2 regions of the Burkholderia ubonensis genome follow, and region 1 is predicted to be linked to the other one. Evidence: riboswitches for the same ligand, from Rfam matches in the RefSeq annotation. Region 1 holds a riboswitch; the other holds the start of a gene.
The links. A riboswitch is a leader RNA that binds a small molecule or an ion and turns the genes downstream of it on or off. The one in region 1 is predicted to bind manganese.
Positions count from the first base shown of each region.

Region 2: another riboswitch for manganese. It lies ahead of WJ35_RS07060 (TMEM165/GDT1 family protein); the one in region 1 lies ahead of WJ35_RS20780 (sodium:calcium antiporter).

Region 1 is NZ_CP013422.1:162,460-170,240, forward strand. Features, by position in the region: gene WJ35_RS20750 (hypothetical protein) at 1-12, shown strand, start outside; gene WJ35_RS20755 (helix-turn-helix transcriptional regulator) at 53-937, opposite strand; gene WJ35_RS20760 (MFS transporter) at 1,516-2,916, opposite strand; gene WJ35_RS20765 (hypothetical protein) at 3,140-3,508, opposite strand; gene WJ35_RS20770 (winged helix-turn-helix transcriptional regulator) at 3,555-3,884, opposite strand; gene WJ35_RS20775 (glutathione S-transferase C-terminal domain-containing protein) at 4,026-4,664, shown strand; gene WJ35_RS20780 (sodium:calcium antiporter) at 4,708-5,718, opposite strand; yybP-ykoY riboswitch at 5,849-5,984, opposite strand; gene WJ35_RS20785 (ExeM/NucH family extracellular endonuclease) at 6,201-7,781, shown strand, end outside.
Region 2 is NZ_CP013420.1:1,561,813-1,569,593, reverse strand. Features, by position in the region: gene WJ35_RS07075 (class 1 fructose-bisphosphatase) at 1-461, opposite strand, end outside; gene pepN (aminopeptidase N) at 678-3,371, opposite strand; gene WJ35_RS07065 (DUF4136 domain-containing protein) at 3,558-4,253, shown strand; gene WJ35_RS07060 (TMEM165/GDT1 family protein) at 4,302-4,874, opposite strand; yybP-ykoY riboswitch at 4,956-5,094, opposite strand; gene guaD (guanine deaminase) at 5,167-6,480, opposite strand; gene WJ35_RS07050 (adenosine deaminase) at 6,643-7,668, opposite strand; partial or broken gene xdhC (xanthine dehydrogenase accessory protein XdhC) at 7,687-7,781, opposite strand, start outside.

The DNA.
Region 1 (7,781 bases):
GGCTACAACTGAAGCGGCTTCGGCGATAGGGCGCGCGCGTCGCTCGCACCGATCATTCGCCCCGCGCGGGCGGCACGTCGTCCGCCTGTCGCGCGGCGCGGCGGGACGCCGGCGCGGCGGCTCCCCATGCGGCGAGCTCGCGCTTGGTTCGCACGCCCAGCTTCGCGAACGCGCGCTTCACGTACGACTCGGCCGTCGCCACACGCACGCCGAGGATGTCGGCCGTCTCCGGCACGGTCTTGCCCGAGAGCAGATGCTTGCAGGTTTCGTATTCGCGCTTCGACAGCTTCGCGCCGTCGGCGGCGAGCCGCGCGTCGAATTGCGCGAGCGGATGCAGGTCGGCGGCCGGATGCGCGATACGGCGCGCGGCGGTGGTCGACGCATGCAGTTCGAGCAGCGGAAACAGCACGTCGCTGATGCTGCGAAAGCGGTTCATCTCGGCGAGCGTGAACGGCGGGCGGTCGCGACCGCGTTCGAGCGCGATCGAATGCTGCGCGTAGCGCGTGCCGCGCGCGAGCACGCATTCGTGGCCGATACGCACGTCGTCGAACAGCCGCTGACGGAATTCGCCGGGCGGGATCGCCGCGATGTCGCGCACGACCAGCATCGTGCCGGTCTTGCCGCGCAACCCGGCGAACAGCGGGTCGCTGTCGAGAAAGCGCTCGTAGTAGAGCGTCATCACGTCGGAGATTTCTGCGGTCGCGGTGCCGATGCCGCTGCTGCCGATCCATTCGCAGCGATAACCGGTCGGCATCGCGCCGTCGACGCGCGAGCGTTCGACGTGCGCGACGTCGAGCGGCACGACGTCGTTCAGCAGCCGCGTGAGGCGCGGCACGAAATGCGGCGTGCCGACCGTCTCGATCAGCTCGCCCAGCGCCTTGAACGACACGTCGAAGCGGTCGTCGTCGCGGTGGCAGGCGTTCATGTCGAGCGGCATGCGGGTCTCTCGGTAGGAAGCGGGCGCGATTGTAGCGGTTGCGGCGTCGGGCGTCATCACGGGGAACCACGGGGCGGCGGGCGATGGCTCCGCGCGTCGGACGACGCGTTCCGGCGGCCGTGAAGGCCGGCGTAACGGGCAGTGTAAAGGAGCGGCGGCGTCCGCGCGTTGTCGAGCGCGGCGCGTGGGCTTTAGTCGATCCAGTTAGTCGATGACGACGTGCTGCCGTACCGGCCGATAACCGACGCATCCGCGCGTTCGCCCAGCCTTGCGTCGGAGGAATGCGCCACCGCGGCCGTGCGTGTGGCCGGCACGCGGCCGAATGCAAGGCCAGCAGCTACCGCTTCGCTCGGCGTGCCTTAGTCGATCCAATTACTCGATGACGACGTGCTGCCGTACCGACCGATGACCGACGCATCCGCGCGTTCGCACAGCCCTGCATCGGAAGCCTGCGCGACAGCCGCCGTGCGTGTGGCCGGCACGCATCCGAACGCAAGGCCAGCAGCTACCGCTTCGCTCGGCGTGCCGCGCCCAGCCCGATCGTCGGCGCGACCACAAGATCGGTTCGGGGCCGCTCCTTACGCCTCGATCCGCTCGACCTTGCCGACCAGCAACCCGTACGACAGGCTGCCGGCAAGCGCCATCGCCGCGATGTAGGTGATCGCGCGCGAGAAGTCCGCGCCGTCGACGAGCAGGCCGATCACGATCGGCGTCGCGATCGCGGACAGATTGCCGATCAGGTTGAACACGCCGCCGGTGAGCCCGAGCAGCCGCGCGGGCGCGAGGCCCGACACGAGCGACCACGTGATCGACGCGAAGCCGTTGCCGAAGAACGCGATGGTCATGAACGCGATCACCCAGCCGGTCGACGTGACGTAGTTCGCGCCGATGATGCAGGTGGAGATCAGCAGCCCCGAGATGATCGGCAGCTTGCGCGCGAAGCCTTGCGACGCGCCGCGCCGCATCAGCCAGTCCGACAGCACGCCCGAGCACAGCACGCCGACGAACGCGGCGAGAAACGGCAGCGACGCGAGAAAGCCGGACTTGATGAAGTCCATGCCGCGATATTTGACGAGGTAGGTCGGGAACCACGTGAGGAAGAACCACAGCGTCGAGTTCAGCGCGAACTGGCCGAGATAGATGCCCCACAGCTTGCGCCGCCCGAGCACGACGCCGAGGTCGCGCCACGTCGACGGCACGCGTTCGGGGCGCGCGGCGATGCGGTCTTCGAGATCGACGAGGCCGCCGCCGTCGCGGATCAGCGCGAGTTCCGCCGCGTTGATGCCGCGAAACGCGCGCGGCTCGCGATACAGCGCGTACCAGATCGCGGCCCACGCGATGCCGGCGAGCCCGGTCGCGACGAACACCATGTGCCAGCCGAGGTGCAGCTGCAACCACGCCAGCACCGGCGTGAGGAACGCAAGGCCGACGAATTGCCCGGACGTGTAGCCGCCGATCGCGCCCGCGCGTTCGCGGGTGGGGAACCACGTCGTGACCACGCGGTTGTTGATCGGATAGGCCGGCGCTTCCAGCGCGCCGACGGCGAGCCGCAGCACGATCAGCCCGACGAACGAGCCGGCGAAGCCGAGCAGCAGCGTGGCGGCCGACCACAGGGCGAGCGCGAGCGCATACAGCACGCGCGGCGACACCTTGTCGACGAGCCAGCCGCCCGGTATCTGCATCAGCGCGTAGGTCCACCCGAATGCGGAAAACACCAGGCCCGCGCGCACGGGGTCGATGTTCAGCTCCTTGAACAGCGCGGGCGCGGCGATCGACAGGTTGCTGCGGTCGAGGTAGTTGATCACCACCGTGACGAACAGCAGCGCGAGGATGACCATGCGCTTGCGGCTGGCCGGCGCGGTGGATGCGGTGGATGCGGTAAATGCAGCGGACGCGCGAGCGTCGGGCGCTGCGGAATCGGCGCCCGTGCGCGCTTGCTCCGACGGCGCGGCATGGGTGCGTGACGCGGAATGGGCCACGGGTCGTCTCCTGTGCTTGTGCGGCGCGTGCCCGCGTGACGGGACGGCCGTATTCAATGGCATCGGAACAACGTTATGGCCCGCGTACCGCGCGCGTCAACATCTGGACAGTCATCCCCATTAATGGGACGTTGCGCGCGCAATGTGTGGAGATGCCTGCGCGCGCGGTTCGTCATACGCGCCGCGCGTCATATCTCGGCGATCCCGCGCCGATGTCGGCGCGTCACGCGCTCGCGGTGTCGTCGCGATATCCGCGCTTGCCGTCGAAGATTTCCGCCAGCGCGGCGCGCAGCACCGCGCGATCATGTTCGCCGGGCGCCAGATGAATCACGTAATGCGTATTGCCGTCGAGTCGCGCGGCGGTGCGTTCGTCGAGCTCGACTTCGAGCGTGCGTTCCGTCAGGCGGACGGACAGATCGTCCACGCGCGCGGTGAGCTGGTCGCGCACCATCACCTCGATCGTCGTGTCGTCCGGGAATCGCAGCAGCGAGAAGCAGTAGTCCTGCTCCGCGTCGAAGCAGTAGAGGTTCGCGAAGCTCTCGTCGTCGTCGACGTCGGCCGTCGCGGCGCCGAGCGTGGCGTGTAGTTCCATGATGTTTCTCTCGAGGTAGGGAAGCCGCTGCAGCGGCGCATGCGCGTCAATCCGGCGTCACGTGTCGCGCCTTCAGCCACAGCCCGAATTCGCGCATCGTTTCGACGACGGGGCGCAGCCGGTCGCCGTCCGCGCTCAGATCGTACTCGACCCGCACCGGCACTTCGGGATACACGGTGCGTCGCACGAGGCCGGCGTCTTCGAGCGCACGCAGGTCGAGCGTCAGCATCCGCTGCGAGATGCCCGGCATGTCGCGACGCAGATCGCTGAAGCGCTTCGGCCCATCGAGCAGATACGACACGAGCAGCAGCCGCCAGCGGCCGCCGAGCAGCCGCATCGATTCTTCCACGGAACATCCTGTCGCACTCGTTTTCATGCTGATGACTTTGCGTCGGTAACTTTTTTGTGACTACGGCACAAACGACTGCCTTCTTCTCAGCGCCGCGCCGATGCGAGATATTAGCGCCCGCGTCGCGGCGAATCGAGAGAGATACGAAACATTCACACAAGGAAACGCATGAAGCTCTATCACGCTCCCGGCAGCTGCTCGCAGGCGATCTGCATCGTGCTGCGCGAAGCGCAATTCGACGCGCAGATCGTCACGGTGGACGCGCGCCGGCATCGGTTCGACGATGGCCGCGACTATCGTGCCGTGAACGAACTCGGCTACGTGCCGCTGCTCGTGCTCGACGACGGCACCACGCTGCGCGAAGGCCCCGTGATCGCGCAGTATCTGGCCGACCGGCGCCCCGAAGCCGGACTCGCGCCGGCATACGGAACGCTCGCGCGCTACCGGCTGATGGAATGGCTGAACTTCCTCGGCACGGAGATCCACAAGGGGTTCATTCCGTTGCTGTACGCGGTACAGGCGGGCAAATACGTCGATCCGGTGCGCCGGAAGCTCGACAGCCGCTTTGCATGGATCGACCGGCAGCTCGACGGCCACACGTATCTGACGGGCGACACCTTCACGATCGCCGATGCGTATCTGTTCGCGCTGACCGGCTGGGGCAAGGCCGGCTGGCTGCGCTCGGTGTACGACGCGGACATCGACCTGAGCCGCCATGCGAACCTGCGCAGCTGGTACGAGCGTGTGCGGGCGCGGGCGGCCGTACAGCAGGTGCTGCAGGCCGACGGGCTGGCGAACGCCGCCTGACCGACGCGCGGGCCTCGGCGTGAATGGCGAGGCCCGCGCGCATTCAACGCGTGAGCGTCACGTACAGATAGCCGGCGTAGCCGGCGCCGTTCGCGAGCAGCGCCCAGATCGCGAGCCCGCGCGCCCGCGCATTGACGCGCAGCCACACTGCCGCCGCGAGCGTGATGACCACGCCGGTCAGCACTTCGGCGCGCGGCTCCCACGGCGTCAGCATGATGCCGATCGCCGGCAGCAGCGTGCCCTGGAACACCATCGCGCCGGTGATGTTGCCGAACGCGAGCGTGTCCTTCGAGCGGCGAATCCACAGCACGCTGTTGACCTTCTCCGGCAGCTCGGTCGCGATCGGCACGATGATCAGCGACAGCAGCAGCGGCGAGATGCCGAGCAGTTGCGACACGCCGTCGACGCCGTGAATGAAGCCCTTCGCGCCGCCGACCAGCAGCGCGACGCCGACGGCGAGCTGCAGCGCGATGGTCGCCAGATTGGTCGGCAGCCCGGTGCGCGACAGGAACATCGTGTGCGGCGCCTCGGTGCCGTGCCCGGCGTCGACGAGCTGCGTCGACGCGCGCAGCGTCATCACCACGTACATCACGTAGATGCCGACCAGCATCGCGCCGAGCATCGCGCGCACCGCCCAGACGTGATGCGGGACGAACATCGCGACCGTCGCGAGCGTGAACGCGGCGATGAAGTAGTTCAGGTCGCGCACGAAGCCGCTGCGCTCGGGTGCGATGGTGCCGGTCACGCCGCGCGAGCGGATCACGGCGAGCGTCATCAGGAAGGTGGTGAGCGTCGCGAGCATCAGCGGCGCGCCGAGAATCGCGCCGACGCCGATTTCCTCGTTCACCGCGGCGTTCGACGTGCCGCCGATCAGCGCGAGCAGCGGCACCGTCGTCTCGGGCAGCGCGGTGCCGACGGCCGCGAACAGCGAACCCGTCACGCCTTCGGAGATCTTCAGGCGTTCGCCGAGATGTTCGAGCGCATTGGTGAAGAGTTCGGCGGCGATCAGGATGACGATCAGCATGAACGCCAGTTCGACGAGCATCAACGTCATGCGGCACCTCCGCACGCGCGCGGGTTGGCGTTAGTGGGATGGCGGAAGCGGACGAAGCGCGACGGGAAAGGGACGAAGGACATGGGGGCTCCGTGGTCGGACGTTGACGAACCATGACGCATCTGCCGACGTCCGACCCGGAACGGCGCGATGCGTCGATGGTCTCGCCAAGCCGATTCGGCCGAACGCGCCACGGCCGCAAGCCGAGTATGTTGACGCGTTCGCTTTCCAGAGCGGAAAGCAGGCTACTCCCCAAAGACGAACGGCAGTCTAGCCGAGCCCGATGCTTTCGGCAAGCTGGTGCGGGCATGCGCTCGGGGCTGCATTCGGGCCTGCACGGCGGGCCGGCTGCCGACGAACGTGCGTACCGTATCGCGGAGCAAGCGCCGTGCCGCACATTACATCCATCTGTCGTTTGGTTACTAACAACTGTCATCGACCGCGGCTAAGCTTTCGGCACCCTCACAACCGGGTTTCCCGTCATGCGCTCGACACTTCGCCTGTTTGCGCCGCTCCTGCTGCTGCCCGCGCTCGCCGCGCCCGTCGTTGCCGCCACCGCCGCGCCCGTCAGCGCGACTTGCGGCGGCAGCGCGACGCCGATCGCCGAGATCCAGGGGCCGGGCGCGCCGTCGCCGCTCGCCGGCCAGAACGTCTCGATCGAGGCGGTCGTCACCGCCGATTTCGGCGGCGCCGACGGCTTCGGCGGCTTCTTCGTCCAGCAGGCCGATGCGCAGCGCCGCAACCAGCCGGGCGTCTCCGAGGGGCTGTTCGTCTATGCGCCGAAGGCGCGCGCGACGGCCGGCGATCTCGTCCACGTGACCGGCAAGGTCGAGGAGAAATACGGGCAGACGCAGCTCACGCTGTCGGGCGCCATCGCGGTGTGCGCGAACGGCCAGACGGTCACGCCGGCGACGCTCACGCTGCCGGTCGACGCCGCGACCGCGTTCGCCGCGTACGAAGGCATGCTCGTGCGGCTGCCGCAGACGCTGACCGTCACCGACAACTACGAGCTCGGCCGCTACGGCAGCGTGCTGCTCAGCAACGGCCGCCTGCGCACGCCGACGAGCGTCGTGCCGCCCGCGCAGGCGCGGTCGCAAATCGACGCGAACGCGCGCAACCGGCTGGTCCTCGACGACGGCTCGAACAAGCAGAACCCGGCGAGCGTCCCGTATCCGGCGCCCGGGCTTTCCGCCGCGAACACGCTGCGCGCCGGCTACACGGTGCGCGGCGTCGAAGGCGTGCTCGAGATGCGCTACGGCGCATGGCGCGTGCAGCCGGTGCCCGGCGCGGCCGCGCCGGCGTTCGACGCGCGCGCGAATCCGCGCACCGCGGCGCCCGCGCGCGATCGGCACGCGAACCTGCGCGTGGCTTCGTTCAATGTCCTCAATTATTTCAACGGCAACGGCCTCGGCGGCGGCTTCGACGATCCGGCCAACCGCGGCGCGAAAACCTATCAGGAGTTCGTGCGCCAGGACGCGAAGATCGTCAGCGCGCTGAAGGCGCTCGACGCCGACGTGATCGGCCTGATGGAGATCCAGAACAACGGCTACGGCGAACTGAGCGCGGTGCGCCAGCTCGCGGCGAAGCTCGGCAGCCGCTGGCGCGTGGTCGATCCGGGCGCGGCGCGCCTCGGCGGCGACGCGATCGCGGTCGCGCTGATCTACGACAGCCGCACGGTCGAACCGGTCGGCCGCGCGGCGACGCTCGCGATCGACGACAAGAACCGCCAGCCGCTCGCGCAGACGTTCCGGCGCGTCGGCGGCAAGCATGCGCTGACGGTCGTGGTCAATCATCTGAAATCGAAGAATTGCCCGGACGCGACGAGCGACGATCTCGACCAGGGCGACGGCCAGGGCTGCTGGAACGCGACGCGCACGCGCGCGGCGGCCAGGCTCGCCGACTGGCTCGCCGGCACGCCGACCGGCGCGTCGAGCCAGGGCGTGCTGCTGATCGGCGATTTCAACAGCTACACGCATGAAGACCCGATCCGCCTGCTCGAGTCGCGCGGCTACCGGAACCTCGTGTCGCGCTGGATCGGCGCGAATGCGTACAGCTACGTCTAC
Region 2 (7,781 bases), on a different replicon from region 1:
CCGGGCTGCAGGAACGACTGCTCGGTCGCCTGCTGGCCGTCCGGGCAACGCAGCACCGAGAAGATCGTGCCGATCGATACGTTCACGTCGATGTTCGACGAGCCGTCGAGCGGATCGAACACCAGCAGGTATTCGCCGCGCGGGTAGTTCGACGGGATCGGGAAGAACGTTTCCATTTCCTCGGACGCCATCGCGGCGAGGTTGCCGCCCCATTCGTTGGCGTCGAGCAGGATTTCGTTGGACAGGATGTCGAGCTTCTTCTGCACCTCGCCCTGGACGTTCTCGCTGCCGGCGGTGCCGAGCGCTTCGCCGAGCGCGCCCTTCTGCACGTTGTAGCTGATCGCCTTGCATGCGCGGGCGACGACTTCGATCAGGAGGCGGAGGTCGGCGGGGAGGTTGTTGGTCTCACGCTGCTGTTCGATCAGAAACTTGGACAGCGTGGTGCGGCGGGCAATGGACATGACAGACTCCGAGAGGCCAAATGAATCCTTGAATTGCGTCAATTTTACCCGGCACGCCCGTCGCGCCGCCGCCTTTTTTCGTCCGGTTACATGGACGCGACGCGCCCGTGCGGCGGCCCCGCCCGAGCCTGGCCGGTGTGGAGCCGACAAAAAAAAGCCGGCGCCGCATCGAGCGGCGCCGGCTTGGTCGCAGCGGCAGGCGATGCGTCGCGCGCGTTATGCGAGCGCCTTCTCGACGATCTCGCGCACGTCGCGCGACTTGGCGCCGGCGGCGACCTGCTCGAGCGCGGCCTTCATCCGCTCGCGCAGCGCGGGCGTGAAGCGGCGCCACAGTTCGAGCGAGCGTGCGAGGCGCGCGGCGACCTGCGGATTGATCGCGTCGAGCGCCAGCACCTGCTCGGCCCAGAACGCGTAGCCCGAGCCGTCCGCCGCGTGGAACTGCGCGGGGTTCGCCGCGCAGAAGCTGAAGATCAGCGAGCGGGCGCGGTTCGGGTTCTTCAGGTTGAACGCCGGATGCGCGAGCAGCTTGCGTACCTTGTCGAGCGTCGGGTGCGCGGGCGTGCCGCGTTGCGCCGCCTGCATCGCGAACCACTTGTCGATCACCAGCGCTTCCTTTTCGAAGCGCCGGTAGAAGTCGGCGAGCGCGCGCTCGGCCGGTTCGTTCGCGCCCGCCGCGGCGGCCGACAGCAGCGCGCCCAGCGCGGCCGCGCGATCGGTCATGTTGTTCGACGCGTCGTATTGCGCGCTCGCGATGCGCACCGCGTCGGCCGGGTCTTCCAGCTCGGCGAGGTAGGCGAGCGCGAGATTCTTCAGCGCGCGGCGGCCGGAGGCGTCCGGCGTCGGTTCATAGGCGCCCGGCGTCTGCTGGCCGTCGTATGCGGCGAGCCAGTCCGCGCGCAGCGCAGTCGCGAGCTGGCGGCGCACGAACTGGCGCGCGCGATGCACGGCGGCCGGATCGGACTCGGCCATCTGGTCGGCGAGGTAGGTTTCGGACGGCAGCGTCAGCGCGAGCTCGCGGAACGCGGGCGACAGCGCGTCGTCGGTCAGCACGCGGCGGAACGCTGCGACGAAATTCTCGCCGAGCGCGAGCGGCTCGTTTGCGGCTGCGCACGCGGCGAGCGTCAGCAGCGCGCGGGTCGCGAGGCGCTGGCCCGCTTCCCAGCGGTTGAACGGATCGCTGTCGTGCGCGAGCAGGAACGCGAGGTCGTCGTCGCTGTAGTCGTACTCGACGATCACCGGCGCGGAGAAGTTGCGCAGCAGCGACGGCAGCGGCTCGTCCGGCACGTCGACGAACGTGAAGGTCTGTTCGGCGTCGGTGAATTCGAGCACGCGCGTCGTGCCGGCGGCGGCCGTCTCGCCGTCGAGGCGCAGCGGCAGGTCGCGGCCGTCGCGGCCGATCAGGCCGATCGCGAACGGAATCAGGAGCGGACCCTTCTGCGTTTCGCGCGCGGCGGGCGATGCGTCGCCGAAGCCCTGCGCGAGGGTCAGCGTGTAGCGGCGCGCGGCCGCGTCATACGCGGTCTTCACCGTCACGCGCGGCGTGCCGGCGTGGCTGTACCAGCGCTCGAACTGCGCGAGGTCGCGGCCGTTCGCGTCCGCCATCGCGTGGCGGAAATCGTCGCAGGTGACCGCGTGGCCGTCGTGGCGCTTGAAGTACAGGTCCATCCCCTTGCGGAAGCCGTCGCGGCCGAACAGCGTCTGGTACATCCGCACGACTTCCGAGCCTTTCTCGTAGACGGTCATCGTGTAGAAGTTGTTGATCTCGACGTAGCTTTCCGGGCGCACCGGATGCGCCATCGGGCCCGCGTCCTCGGCGAACTGCAGCTGGCGCAGCACGCGCACGTCCTCGATGCGCTTGACCGCGCGGGCCGCCGAGTTCGCGTCGTCGCCCGCAGCCATGTCGGCCGAGAATTCCTGGTCGCGGAACACCGTCAGGCCTTCCTTCAGGCTCAGCTGGAACCAGTCGCGGCAGGTCACGCGGTTGCCGGTCCAGTTATGGAAATACTCGTGGCCGACCACCGACTCGATGTTCGCGAAATCGGTGTCGGTCGCCGTTTCGGGATTCGCCAGCACGTACTTCGTGTTGAAGATGTTGAGCCCCTTGTTTTCCATCGCGCCCATGTTGAAGTCGCCGACCGCGACGATCATGAAGCGGTCGAGATCGAGCTCGAGGCCGAAGCGCTGCTCGTCCCAGCGGATCGAGTGGATCAGCGAATCCATCGCGTGACGGGTCTTGTCGAGGTCTTGCGGCTCGACCCACACCTGCAGCAGCTTCTCTTTGCCGGAGCCGGTCGTGATCTTTTCCTCGATCGCGACGAGCTTGCCCGCGACGAGCGCGAACAGGTAGCTCGGCTTCCTGAACGGGTCTTCCCACTTCGCGAAGTGGCGGCCGTCGGGCAACTCGCCGGAATCGACCAGGTTGCCGTTCGACAGCAGCACCGGGTACGCGGCCTTGTCCGCGCGCAGCGTCACCGTGTACGACGCCATCACGTCGGGACGGTCCAGGAAATAGGTGATGCGGCGGAAGCCCTCGGCCTCGCACTGCGTGAAGAAGTTGCCGCTCGACACGTACAGGCCCGACAGCGTCGTGTTCTGGTCGGGTGCGCAGGCGCTGTCGAGCGTCAGCTCGAACGCGTCGGGCACGTTCTCGATGGTCAGCCCGCGCTCGTGCGCGCGCACGGCCGCATGCGGCGCACCGTCGAGCGATGCGCCGACGAATTCGAGCGCTTCGCCCATCAGCTCCAGGTGCGGGGCGGGCGCGGCGTCGGGATTGCGGCGCACGCGCATCGTGTTCCTGACGATCGTGCGGGCCGGCGCGAGGTCGAATTCGAGCGCGACGGAATCGATGAGGAACGCCGGCGGCGTGTAGTCGGCGCGGCGGATCACGGTGGAGGAGGCGTTGTCGGACATGGTCGTCGAGGTCGGTGGAATCGGGATCGGGCGCGCGGCGCGGGCCCGGCGAATCGGCCCATTGTACAAAGGCTTGAGTTTGCGTGCCGTGCGAACTTTTTACCGTTTCGGACAGTCCGCGTATTATCGGCATCCCGACCGTTTCGCGCGACGCGACGGGCGGGTGACGGATTGACGAGGACGATCATGAGATGCGAACGGATTTTTCGCGGTGCGGGTTGGGCGGCGGCGCTGTGCGTGGCGCTGCTGGCGGGCTGCACCAGCTACGTGACGACGCAGGTCACGGCCTTCTCCGACTGGAGCGGCAGCGACGCGACACGCACCTATGCCTTCACGCGCAGCGACGCGCAGAAGAACAGCATCGAGCAGTCGACCTACGAGCCGATCGTTGCCGGCGAGCTGTCCTCGTATGCGTTCCGCCAGGTGCCGCAGGCGAGCGCCCGCTACCTGGTCGGGCTGACCTACGGCGTCGGCAGCGACCTGGTGGCGGTGCCGACGCCGGTCTATTACGACCCCTGGTTCCCGGGGCCGTACTGGCGGCGCGGGCCGTGGGGCCCGTGGGGGCCCTGGGGGCCGTTCCCGGCCGGCTACGTGAACCAGACTTACCAGGTGTTCGACTACACGCTCGGCATCCGCATCACCGAGCGCGCGACGGGCAAGGAAGTCTATAACGTGACCGCGCGCACGACCGGCGACAACGGGGTGCTGCTGTATGCGATGCCGTTCCTCGCGCGCAGCGCGCTCGCCGATTTCCCGCTCGGCAACGGCGCGGTCAGGACGGTGCGGCTGCCGGTCGACAAGAAGGGCGGGCCGGCCGCGCCGGCGGCCAACGAGCGCGCGGTGTCGGCCGCGCCGGCGTCGGGCGCGGCGGCGGTCAAGTAGCGGCGGTTGTGGCGTCGCGGCCGCCGGCCGGCCACGGCGCCGCGCGGGTCATGCCCCGACGCCGAACAGCGCGAGCACGCCGAGCACGACGAACAGCACGGCCGCGATGCCGTGCACGACCTTCGTCGGCAGGCGGTGCGCAAAGCGGTCGCCGAGCAGGATCGCCGGCACGTTCGCGAGCATCATCCCGAACGTCGTGCCGGCGACGACGCCGATGTAATCCTGGAAGCGCGCGGCGAGCGCGACGGTCGCGATCTGGGTCTTGTCGCCCATTTCGGCGAGGAAGAACGCGACCAGGGTCGCGCCGAACACGCCGAGCCGCGAGCGGTTCGCGTTGGCTTCGTCGGCGTCGAGCTTGTCCGGCACCAGGATCCACAGCCCCATCCCGATGAACGAGAACGCGAGCGCCCAGCGCATGATCGACGGCGTGACGAGCGCGCCGAGCCATTCGCCGAGCGCGCCCGCGAATCCGTGGTTGACGAGCGTCGCGACCAGCACGCCGAGAATGATCGGAACGGGCTTGCGGTAGCGCGCGGCGAGCACGAGGGAAAGCAGTTGCGTCTTGTCGCCGATTTCTGCGAGGGCGACGGCGCCGGTGGAGATCAGGAAGGCTTGGGTCACGTACGGGGGGTTCCACGGGCCTGTCGTTATGCGTGCGAGCGACGATCCACGGCGCGCCGGGCCCTGATGCGGCGCACTGTGAACCATCGGTCTCGCCAGGCCTTCGGTGGCTGCGCCCGCCATGGCCGAACGGCCAAGTCTGTTGACGGACGCCTCCGTCACGATGCGCGCCGGTGGCGCGGGACATCGAGCGGAGCGGCTACTCCCCAATGAGGAGCGGATTCTAGCACGGTGCGCGCCGCGCGCAAAAGCGGTTCGGACACCGCATCGCGCGACGCGCGCCGGCGTTCGGTCAGGCGGCGCGGCGCGCGGTGCCGCGCTCGTGCACGCAGCGGCCGGCCGCGTAAGTACGGTACACGGCCCGGTCGTCGCCGAGCAGCGCGAACGCGAACAGCAGCTCCTCGAGCGATTCCGCGCGCTGCGTGCGGCGCGCGAGCAGCGGCGTCGCCTGCGGATCGAGCACGACGAAGTCCGCCTCGGTGCGCGGCGCGAGCGTGCCGACCGTGTCCGCGAGGTCGAGCGCCTGCGCGGCGCCCGCGGTCGCGAGCCAGAACATCCGCGTGGCGCTCAGGTGATGCCCGGACAGCCGCGCGACCTTGTGCGCCTCGTTCATCGTCTGCAGCATCGAGAACGACGTGCCGCCGCCGACGTCGGTCGCGAGCGCGACCGGCACGCCGTATTCGCCCGCCTTGTCGAAGTCGAACAGGCCGCTGCCGAGGAAGAAGTTCGACGTCGGGCAGTGCGCGACCACGGTGCCCGTCTCGGCCATCCGGCGGCGGTCCTCGTCGTCGAGATGGATGCAGTGGCCGTACACCGCGCGGCGGCGCAGCAGCCCGTAATGATCGTAGATGTCGAGGTAGCTGCGGTGGCCGGGGAACAGCTCGGCCGCCCATTTCACCTCGTCGACGTTCTCGGCGACGTGGCTCTGCACGAACACGTCCGGATGGCGGCGCGCGAGTTCGGCGCACGCTTCGAGCTGCGCGTCGGTCGACGTCGGCGCGAAGCGCGGCGTGAGCGCGTACATCTGGCGGCCGCGGCCGTGCCAGCGGCCGATCAGCTCCGCGCTGTCGTCGTACCCCGATTGCGCGGTATCGCGCAGGAATTCGGGGCAGTTGCGGTCCATCAGCACCTTGCCCGCGATCATCCGCAGGTCGCGCGCGTCGCTCACCGTGAACAGCGCGTCCGCCGACTGCTTGTGCACCGTGCAGTAGACGAGCGCGCTCGTCGTGCCGCACGCGAGCAGCTCGTCGACGAAGAATTCCGCGACCTCGCGCGCATGGTCGGCGTCGCCGAACTGCCGCTCGGTCGGGAACGTGTACTTGTCGAGCCACGGCAGCAGGCCGGGCGCCGGCGATGCGATCATGTCCGTCTGCGGATAGTGGATGTGCGTGTCGATGAAGCCGGGCACGATCAGCTTGTCGCGCAGGTCGTGCACGAGCGCGTCGGGCGGCAGCGTCGCGGCGAGCCGCGCGTGCGGGCCGGCCGCGACGACCTTGCCGTCGTCGACGATCAGAAGGCCGTCGGTCTCGTAGTGCACGGCCTGGGCGGATTGCGCCGGGTCGCCGCTGAAGGTCAGCAGCCGGGCGCGGAAAGCGGTTTGCGTCATGACGAATGGTCCTGCGTGGAAAAAACGATCAGCGTGGTGCGAGCGGCGGCGCGGGGCGGGTTGCGACGGCCCGCGCCGTCTCGGATATCAATCGGAAAAGCGTTCCTCATCCTCAAGGTCTGTCGCCGTGACCGCGGCGGTCCGCATTCGTCGGCCGCATCGTCAGGCGGCGTGCCAGTACGCGTCGAGGCGCGCGGTCAGCGCGTCGCGCTGCGCGGCGTCGACGAACGACGCCTCGAAGCCGTTGCGGATCACGGTGTGGACTTCCGCGTCCGTCAGGCGCAGCCCTTCGACGGTCGCGAAATAGTTGTCGTTGACGTAGCCGCCGAAGTAGGCCGGATCGTCGGAATTGATCGTCACCGCGACGCCCTGGTCGAGCAGCGCCTTCAGCGTGTGCTTCGCCATGTCGTCGAACACGCACAGCTTCAGGTTCGACAGCGGGCAGACGGTGAGCGCCATTCGCGATCGGGCGAGACGCTCGACGAGCGCCGCATCCTCGATGCTGCGCACGCCGTGGTCGATCCGGTCGACCTTCAGCAGGTCGAGCGCTTCATGCACATATGCGGGCGGGCCTTCCTCGCCCGCGTGCGCGACGAGCTTCAGGCCGAGCGCGCGCGCCTTCTCGAACACCCGCGCGAACTTCGACGGCGGGTTGCCGCGCTCGGACGAGTCGAGGCCGACGCCGATCAGGCGATGCTTGTACTGCTCGAAGAGCGGCAGCGCGGCGTCGAACGTCGCGAGCGCATCCTCTTCGGACAGATGGCGCAGGAAGCACATGATCAGCCGGCTCGACAGGCCGCGCTGCTCCGCGTCGGCGAGCGCGCGCTCGATCCCCGCGACGACCGTTTCGATCGGCACGCCGCGCTCGGTGTGCGTCTGCGGGTCGAAGAACAGCTCGGTGTGGACGACGTTGTCCGCGAGCGCGCGTTCGCAGTACGCAGCCGTCATGTCGTAGAAATCCTGCTCGGTGAGCAGCACGCTCGCGCCCGCGTAGTAGATGTCGAGGAACGACTGCAGGTCGGTGAACGCGTATGCGGCGCGCAGCGCGTCGATCGAGTCGTACGCGAGCTTCACGTCGTTGCGCTTCGCGAGCGTGAAGATCAGCTCCGGCTCGAGCGAGCCTTCGATATGGATGTGCAGCTCCGCTTTCGGCGCACGGGCGATTTTCTCTTTGAATGTCGGGGTCATGGCGTTTTTCTTGGTCGGTCAGAAAGTAGGGGAGGCCTGCGCGGGCGCATGCGCTTCGACGGCCTGCAGCAACTGCGCGGCCACCGAGATCGCGATCACTTCGGGCGCCTTGT